DNA from 2 places in the Paracidovorax sp. MALMAid1276 genome. Region 1 is predicted to be linked to the other one. Evidence: predicted binding sites of a transcription regulator. Region 1 holds the regulator's gene; the other holds the start of a gene.

Region 1 (4,674 bases):
CAGTACCCCAGGGGGCTGATCCGCTTTTCCACCCAGAACGGTCTGGCCCACCGCTGGGGCCGACCCCAAATGCTGCAGCGTGTTTTGCGCCCGCGTGTGCTGGTCTACACCGCCGTACTGGCGGCATTGTGCGTGGCGATGCTGGCCAGCCTGGTCACGCGCATGCCGCTGAAAGTGGATGTGGTGCGAGACCGCGCCGCGCTGTCCCGCATTGTTGCGGGCGGCAAGCTGGAGAACGTCTACCGCCTGCAGGTCATGAACGCCACCGAGCAGCTGCAGCGCTACCGCATCACGGCCCAGGGGCTGGCGGGGCTGGAGGTGGCTTCGGACGCCGAGGTGGAGGTCGGGCCCGCCGAGTCGCGCTGGGTGCCCGTGCGGCTGCAGATTCCCTACGGCTCGGCGGCCCCGGGGTCGCACCCGGTGCAGTTCGACGTGCAGGCGCTGGGAGCCGCCGCGCATGTGCGTGAGAAGTCCGTGTTCCTGGTGCCGCGTTGACGCGGTATGCGCTGCCTGAGCAGCCTTGCGCTGCGGCCTGGTTGACATCGCCATGGATTGGCTGGATCGAATATTTAGGAGTTGCTTTCATGCCTATAACCCGCACCCCAACCCTTGAGACCCCGCCGCTTGCGTCGGGCCCGGTTGTCCCGTCCGCCCCGTGGTGGAAGTTTGGCCACGTGTGGCTGGTCATTGCCGGCCCGGCCATCGTCATCGTGGCCGGGTTCGTCACGCTGTGGCTTGCGCTGTCGCGGCCCGACCCGGTGGTGGCGGAGGACTATTACCGCAAGGGGATAGAGATCAACCAGACGCTGGAATCCCCCGAGAAGGCCCTGGCCCCCGCCATCAAGGGACGCAACCATGCCGCCACCCCGGCGCGGGATCAGCCGCGCTGAGCACGTGCGGCCAGTTCGAGCCGCGGGGCCCTCATCGGATGCCGGCAGGGTGCTGGCGTCCGCCAACGGAGACTACAACGATGTGGACACAACGCCTGATGTGGATTGCATGGCCCGCCTTCCTGATGGCGGGCGTGCTGGAAATGCTGGTCTTTGCCCTGGTCGATCCGCACGACCTGCACTGGTTCGGGCAGCCGCTGGCGCTGTCGCGCCAGGGCGTCTATACGCTGGCGTTCTTTGTCTTCTGGTGCGTGACAGCGGCCGCGGGTGCGTTGACCACGCTGTTGTCCCTGTCGCCGTTCGAGGTCAACCGCTGCCCCGTACCCCACGACGAGCGTCCCCAGGACTGCCGCAAGAACGGCGACGCCTGTCGGTGATGTGCCGGAGAAATGCGGCAGGAGCGGGGAAGAAACGGGGCAGGGACGGGACCGCAGGAATGGGACCGCAGGAATGGGGCGTGATGCGCGGCGGGCCGGGCGCCTCAATGGCAGGCTTGCTGGCTGTTGACGATGCGCTTGAGCGCGTCGGTGTCCAGGATGCGCACGTGGCGCTGCTTCACCTCGACGATGCCTTCTTCCGCAAACTTCGAGAACGTGCGGCTCACGGTTTCCAGCTTGAGGCCCAGGTAGCTGCCGATTTCTTCGCGCGTCATGCGCAGCACCAGTTCGGACTGCGAGAAGCCCCGCGCGTGCAGGCGCTGCACCAGGTTCAGCAGGAAGGCTGCCAGCCGCTCTTCGGCGCGCATGCTGCCCAGCAGCAGCATCACGCCGTGCTCGCGCACGATCTCGCGGCTCATGATCTTGTGCACATGGTGCTGCAGGGCCGTCACTTCGCGCGACAGCTCTTCGATCCGGTCGAAGGGCATCACGCACACTTCGGCGTCTTCCAGCGCGACGGCATCGCAGGTGTGGTGGTCGTTCACGATGCCGTCGAGCCCGATGATCTCGCCCGCCATCTGAAAGCCCGTGACCTGGTCGCGCCCGTCTTCGGTGGCCACGCAGGTCTTGAAGAAACCGGTGCGGATGGCATACAGCGACGTGAAGGTCTCGCCGTTGTGAAACAGCGTGCCGCCCCTTGGCACCTTGCGGCGAACGGCCACCACCTCGTCGATGCGCTGCAACTGCTCCTCGTTCAGCCCCACGGGCATGCACAGCTCGCGCAGGTTGCAATTGGAGCAGGCGACTTTGATGGTGAGCGGATTCATAGGTGCGTGAAAGGTGGTGTTTCAAGCATATCGCCGTCTGCGCGCGATGCAAGAAAATTGCGCCGCACCGGTTCGCGAATGACATGCATCAAATTGTCCCTGCAAGAGCGTGGGCATCACTTGATGTGGGTCAAGGACGCCGGAGATCGTCCAGGGCACAGTGGGGCGTACGCAAGGATTTTCCACCCATGACCGCTGTTTCGCCCGATCTTCTGCGCCGCTTCGACGTGCCTGGGCCCCGTTATACGTCCTACCCTACGGCCGACCGGTTTGTGGAGGCCTTTGGCGAGGACGACTACGTGCTTGCGCTGCAGCAGCGCCGCCTGGGCGCCGCAGCCAAGGCCTTGCCGCTGTCGGTGTATGTGCACATCCCGTTCTGCGAGTCGCTGTGCTACTACTGCGCCTGCAACAAGATCATCACCAAGCACCATGACCGCGCCGATGGATACCTGCGCTACCTGAGCCGCGAAATCGGCCTGCACACCGCGCACTGCGGCACGGGCCAGGTGGTGAGCCAGCTGCACCTGGGCGGCGGCACGCCCACGTTCCTGTCAGACGCGGGGCTGGGCGAACTCATGGCCATGCTGCAGCGCAGCTTTACGCTGGCACCGGGCGGCGAATACTCCATCGAGGTGGACCCCCGCACCGTGACGCCCGAGCGGCTCGCGGCGCTGGCCGATCTGGGCTTCAACCGCCTGAGCTTCGGCGTGCAGGACTTCGACGCGGAAGTGCAGAAGGCCGTGCACCGCATCCAGCCCGCCGAACAGGTGTTTGCGCTGGTCGACGCCGCGCGCGGGCTGGGGTTCGAGTCCATCAACGTGGACCTGATCTACGGCCTGCCACGCCAGACCCCCGAGTCATTCGACCGCACGCTGGCGCAGGTGGCCCGGCTGCGTCCCGACCGCATCGCGCTGTATGCCTACGCGCATCTGCCCGAGCGCTTCAAGCCGCAGCGGCGCATCGTGCCGGCCGAGCTGCCGGCGGCGTCTGCAAAGGTGTCGATGCTGTCGCGCTCGCTGGACGCCTTCCTGGACGCCGGATATGTCTACGTGGGCATGGACCACTTTGCCCTGCCCACCGATGCGCTGGCCGTGGCCAAGCGCCAGGGGCGCCTGCACCGCAACTTCCAGGGGTACAGCACGCAGCCCGACTGTGACCTGATTGGCCTGGGCGTCTCGGCCATTGGGCGCGTGGGCGCCACCTACAGCCAGAACGCCAAGACCCTGGACGAGTACTGCGACTTTCTGGACCAGGGCCGTCTGCCGGTGGTGCGCGGCCTGGCCCTCACGCGTGACGACCTGGTGCGGCGCTCCGCCATCATGGCGCTGATGTGCCAGGGCGAGTTGCTGTTCGAGCCCATGGAGCAGGCCTGGCTGATCGACTTTCGCCACTACTTCGCGGCCGAGCTGGTGCAGCTGGAGGCGATGGCGGAGCAGGGGCTGGTGACGATGGGGGCCGAGGGCATCGAGGTGACGGCCATGGGCTGGTTCTTCGTGCGCGGCATCGCCATGGTGTTTGACCGCTACCTGCAGGCCGACCGCAACCGTGCGCGCTTCTCGCGCATCATCTGAAGTGATAGGCACATTTGCTAGCGAACTTGTAGCTGTGAGCGCTTTCTGCATAAGGGTTTCAGCAGATTTTCGTCTCAATCTCAATGGTGGCAAGCGCTGACCGCTATCAAATTCGAAGCAAACCCTGTTTTTCACCTCCGTTCGCCCATGCTTGCCGCCCTTGCTTCCACCGCCTTGCTCATGGGGCTGGTCGGCGGGTCCCATTGCCTGGCCATGTGTGCGGCGCCTTGCAGTGTGCTGACGGGGCAGGGCGGGGCACGGCCGCCGCATGCGTCGCAGGCTGCGCAGGCAACGGGTGAGGCCGAGGCCGGGCAGCCCGTCCAATGGATGCCCCGGGGTGGCGTAGCGCGCCGGGCAATGGCGTTTCATGCCGGGCGGCTGGCCGGGTATGCGGCCGCAGGGGCGCTGGCCGCGTTGGCGATGGACAGCCTGGCCTGGCTCACGCAGCAAACCAGTGCGCTGCGCCCCGTGTGGACGCTGATGCACGTCGCGGTGATGGCCTGGGGGCTGATGATGATGGTGCAGTCGCGCCAGCCCTTGTGGGTAGAGCAGGCCGGGCGGGCGGTGTGGGCGCGCGTGCGGCCCTGGGTGGGCGCACCTGGGGGCGTGCTGGTGGCGGGCGTGCTCTGGGCATGGATGCCCTGTGGGCTGCTCTACTCCGCCCTTTTGGTGGCCGCGCTCAGCGGCGGCCCGGTGCAGGGCGCGCTGACCATGGCGTTCTTTGCGGCGGGCAGTGGCCTGTGGCTGGCGGGCGGGCCGTGGGTGTGGAGCCGGGTGCGTGGTCGCCTGAACGCCGCCCGCGCCGAATGGGGCACCCGCCTGGCAGGGGGCATGCTCTGTGCGGTGGCCTCCTGGGCGCTGTGGATGGACTGGATCTACAAGCCCTCACTCTGGTGCAGGTAGTCGCACCTTGCGTCCCGCTGTTGCAGCCGTGCGACGCTGTAAGGGCTTGCACTGACCGCGCGCGCAAGGTCGCTGCGCACAATGTCACGTAACTGTTGCCGTGCCG
Region 2 (4,674 bases), on a different contig from region 1:
GTGCCGCCAAGGCGCGCGGCGCCAAGCCCCTGGCCCGCCTGGTGGCCTATGCCCACGCGGGCGTGGACCCCAAGTACATGGGCATTGGCCCCGTGCCTGCCACGCAGCTGGCGCTGAAGAAGGCCGGCCTCACCGTGGCCGACCTGGACGTGATCGAGGCCAACGAGGCCTTTGCCGCCCAGGCCTGCGCCGTGACGAAGGACCTGGGCCTGGACCCGGCCAAGGTCAACCCCAATGGCTCGGGCATCTCGCTGGGCCACCCCATCGGCGCCACGGGCGCGCTGATCACCGTGAAGGCGCTGCACGAGCTGCAGCGCGTACAAGGCCGCTATGCGCTGGTCACGATGTGCATTGGCGGCGGCCAGGGCATCGCGGCGATCTTCGAGCGCCTGTGATCCGGAGCGCCACGGGGGCTGCCATCGCCAGCGGCGATGCTGCCACCCGTGATTGGCAAGGCGGGCGCCTGCGGCGATCAGCGATCATTGGCGCCCGCTGACCCAGATCAGCCAGGCGGCTCGCCCAGCGCGCCCCTTCACATTCCACAAAAGACGGAGACATTGCTCACCATGATTCGCACCCTGATTTCCTTCAGCGCCCTCGCTTTTGCCCTGGGCACCACGGCCCACGCCCAGGCGCCCGCACCCGCGGCGGCCTACCCCACCAAGCCCATCCGCCTGATCGTGCCCTTCCCGCCCGGCGGCGGCACCGACATCCTCTCGCGCCTGGTGGCCACCAAGCTCACCGAAGTGAGCAAGTGGACCGTGGTGGCCGACAACAAGGCCGGCGCCGGCGGCACCATCGGCATCGGCGAGGCCGTGAAGGCCGCCCCCACCGGCTACGACCTGGTGATGGGCCAGAAGGACAACCTGGTCATCGGCCCCTGGCTGTACAAAAACCTGCCCTGGGACCCCACCAAGGACCTCACGGCCGTGGCCCACGTGGCCTGGACGCCCGTGGTCATCGCCACCAGCGTGAACTCCAAATACAAGTCGCTGGCCGACGTGGTGGCCGCCGCCAAGGCTGCGCCCGGCACCATCACCTACGGCTCGCCCGGCAATGGCACCTCCATCCACCTGGCGGGCCATCTGTTTGAGCAGGCCGCCGGTGTCAAGCTCAGCCACATCCCCTACAAGGGCTCCAACCCCGCGCTGATGGATGCGCTGGCGGGCAACGTGGACCTGCTGGTCTCGTCGCTGCCCTCGGCCATGGGCCAGATCAAGGCGGGCAAGCTGCGCCCGCTGGCGGTGACTTCTGCCAAGCGCAGCTCATCGTTGCCGGACGTGGCCACCGTGGCCGAGTCGGGCTTCAAGGACTTTGACGTGAGCACCTGGTACGGGGTGTTCGCCCCTGCCGGCACGCCCGCCAACGTGGTCGCCACCGTGAATGCCGAAATCAACAAGCTGCTGGCCACCCCTGAAATGAAGTCCGCCATCCAGGCCCAGGGCGCCGAGCCTGAAGCCATGTCTGCCGCCCAGCTGAACGCCCAGCTCAAGAAGGAATACGGGCAGTGGAAAGGCATCGTCGAGGCCTCGGGCGCCAAGATCGAGTAAGGTTCCTGCAGGCCCGCCCCGGGCCCGGAGACCTTTGCCGTGCCACATCGCCACCGCAAGCCATTGCGCCCACGCGACGCAGCCAGGCCCGTCGCGCCAGCCACCGGCCGCGACGCCAACCTGGGCCCCAAACTCCTGGTGTTGGTGGGCGCGGCGATGCTGGCGGCCTTGCTGTATGCAGGCGCCACGTCGGGGGCCAGGCCTTCGGTGGCGCTGCCGCCACCGGACACCGATGTCGCGCACCCCGTGGCCGCCGGGCCCGCCACCGCCGTGTTCGCCGGTGGTTGCTTCTGGGGCGTGCAGGCCGTGTTCCAGCACACCCAAGGCGTGCTCAATGCGGTGTCGGGCTACGCCGGTGGCACGCCGGAGACCGCCACTTACTCCCATGTCAGCGCCGGCCGAACCAACCACGCCGAGGCGGTGGCCATCACTTTTGATCCGCAGGTGGTGAGCTACGGGCAGCTGCTGCAGATCTTCTTTTCGGTGGCGCACGACCCCACCGAGGTCGACCGCCAGGGGCCCGACGTGGGGCGCCAATACCGCTCGGCCATCTTCTATGCGCAGCCGCAGGAGCAGCGTGTCGCGCAGCAATACATCGCCCAGCTCGATGCCTCCCAGCTGCTGCCCCGCAAGATTGCGACCACCCTGGCCCCGCTCGACCGCTTCTACCCCGCGGAAGACGAGCACCAGGACTACGCCACGCGCAACCCGCACTCCCTCTACATCGCCACCTACGACCGCCCGAAGATCACGCAGCTGCAAACGCTGCTGCCGGAGCTTTTTCGCGCGTCGCCGGTGCTGGTCAGCGGGCAGGCGGTGCAATAGCGCCCCGGCAAGCCAAAAAAATGCGGCTCCACCAGGGAGCCGCATTTTTTGGACTTGCCACGCGGGCCGAAGCCGCTGTGGCGCCGACCTGCTCGATCTCAGTCGCGCACAACCAGCACGGGGATGTGCACCACCCCCAGCACGCGCTGTGTGACGCTGCCCAGCACCAGCTTTTCAAGTCCCCGGCGGCCGTGCGAGCCCATCACGATGAGGTCGGCGCCCGTGGATTCGAGCGCACGCAGAATGCCGTCGTGCACCGCATGGCCCTCGCCCACCAGGGTGGTCACTTCCACGCCGGCCTCCTTCATGGCTTTCTGCGTGGATTCGAGGGCCGTCTTGGCTTCGGCCGTCGCGGCGCTGATGTATTGCGCCTGCCCATACGCAAAATCGGCACCCACGCCGGTGAAGGGGTACGGGTCGATGACATACACCGCCGTGACGGCGCTGCCAAAGGTCTTGGCCAGGCCTGCAGCCTTGGACACGGCCAGCATCGAGGTTTGCGAACCGTCCACAGGAACCAGAATGTGCTTGAACATGGTGCTTCTCCTTGGGTTGACGAACGAGCCCGACGGGCGTCACGGCCTCTGGATCAGAGTGTGAATTGCCACCCTATCCTGCATCTTGATGCGCATCAAATCAACCGCACTCACCCTGAGTGCCATAGGGCGTTTGGCGCCGCCTGGCCCGCCACCGTCCACCCACGGCCCGCTGCAGGCCAAGCTCCGCGCCCTCATGCCAGCGGCGCCGTGGTGGCCCCTTGCGGCTGCGGGGCCACCACATCGGCCCCTTGAAAATTGCCACGGCGGCAGGTGACCACCAGCGTGTCTCGATGACCGCTCTCGCCCAGCGGCTGGATGGGGGTGGACTCGTGGATCATGCGCGCGTCGTCCAGCAGCAGCAACGACCAGGGCTCAGTGAGCGTGAAGCGCTGGCCGCTCGGGCCGTTGGCTTCGAACACCCGCGTTTCACCGCCTTTCACGCCCTCGCGCCCCACCAGAAACACGGCCACGAGATCCACGCCGTCGCGGTGCGCCCCCTCGGGCGTGGGGCGCCCGATGCCGTCGGTGGTGTCGATCCGGAACTGGTGTGCCTCGACATACCAGGGCTGCGTTGCGTCTGGCACTGCGCTGTCGCCTGCGCCTGCATGGGGTGCAAACGTGGCCTGTGCCACACCGGCCAGCGCAGCCAGCAGCTGCTGCCACGCCGCGCGCGCCACGGTGGCGGGTTCCATGGGTGCAAACCAGCGCTCCATGCCACCGTGCAGGGCGTTGTATTCCACGGGCTGCCAGTGCGCACGGTGCGGCACCTGTTGCACCTGCCCGCCAGCCACCACAAAGCATGCATGGCGTCGGCGCCGATAGCGCCCGCCGTCCTTCAGAAAGTCATCGGGTGGCAACGCATTCCAGTCGCCGTTCAGCGCCATCAGGTCGGCCAGTTCGCAACCCGCCCACCTTGCAACCTCGTCAGGCGGCAACACCACATAGCCGGATTGCCGCAGCTGGCCCGCAACATCATCGGCAGAACTGAAAGGAGGGGAAAAAGTGACTTGGGCCATAGAGGCCCGAGCTTAACCGCACGCACCGGCGTGCCCCCCCGCCTGCCATCAGCGGCAAGGGTTGCAGCATCACCCAGTGCTCAGCGCTGGTGGCCCTGGCCGCGCCCCTTGTCCTTGTGATCGTCGCGGTCGTGCTTGTGGCCCTTCTTGTCGTGCCCGCGCCCATGCTTGCCGCCGTGGCGGTGGTCATCGTCCCAGCGGTGGTCGTCACGGCCGTGGTAGCCGTGGCGCGGTGGCGGGCCACGGCGAGGTGGCGGCTCCTGAACGAAGTACACCGGCTGGGCGCAGGCGTTGTAGCGATGGCAGTGCTTGCCCCAGTTCTTGGCATGGCCCGGCGGAACATACAGGTAGATCGGCGAGCGGGGCACCACCACGGCCGGCCGCTGGATGATGACCGGCTCTGCGTAAATCACCGGCGGCGGGGGCAGGCCGCTGCCGATGTTGATCCGCCCGTAGACGCCAGGGGCGAGCTTGCCCCCCACCGTGGCGTTGACATAGGCCTGGGCCTGCGCGCCGCCGCCCACAAGCAGCGCGCACGCCGCCAACGCGCAGGCAGCGCCACGGCCCCGGAGGGTGGTCCAGAAACGGGGAGTGACGGGATGGGTCATGGTGGGCTCCGGAAGTGTGCGGATGCGTTGCTGGGCGCCTGGAAAACGGGCTGACGGCGCGCTTTCGCCTTCTGACGCCCAGCGGCCACCACCCTACCCGTTCGCGCCTAGAAAGGATGTCAGCCAAAGGCGATTC

What was found. Region 1 encodes FNR, which switches genes on or off when oxygen is low (the NO sensors DNR and NnrR bind a similar motif). Its sites were predicted from a motif close to TTGATNNNNATCAA; they were not measured.
Region 2: the regulator FNR is predicted to act here: its motif matches at 2,997-3,010, upstream of ACOQFS_RS11180 (universal stress protein).

What each region holds. Positions count from the first base shown of each region.
Region 1 covers NZ_JBMIRS010000199.1:7,135-11,808, forward strand. The annotation lists gene ccoG (cytochrome c oxidase accessory protein CcoG) at 1-495, shown strand, start outside; gene ACOQFS_RS15570 (FixH family protein) at 585-890, shown strand; gene ACOQFS_RS15575 (hypothetical protein) at 971-1,267, shown strand; gene fnr (fumarate/nitrate reduction transcriptional regulator Fnr) at 1,372-2,094, opposite strand; gene hemN (oxygen-independent coproporphyrinogen III oxidase) at 2,283-3,665, shown strand; gene ACOQFS_RS15590 (sulfite exporter TauE/SafE family protein) at 3,813-4,568, shown strand.
Region 2 covers NZ_JBMIRS010000164.1:857-5,530, forward strand. The annotation lists gene bktB (beta-ketothiolase BktB) at 1-395, shown strand, start outside; gene ACOQFS_RS11170 (tripartite tricarboxylate transporter substrate binding protein) at 567-1,550, shown strand; gene msrA (peptide-methionine (S)-S-oxide reductase MsrA) at 1,707-2,375, shown strand; gene ACOQFS_RS11180 (universal stress protein) at 2,474-2,911, opposite strand; gene ACOQFS_RS11185 (2OG-Fe dioxygenase family protein) at 3,106-3,930, opposite strand; gene ACOQFS_RS11190 (hypothetical protein) at 4,011-4,538, opposite strand.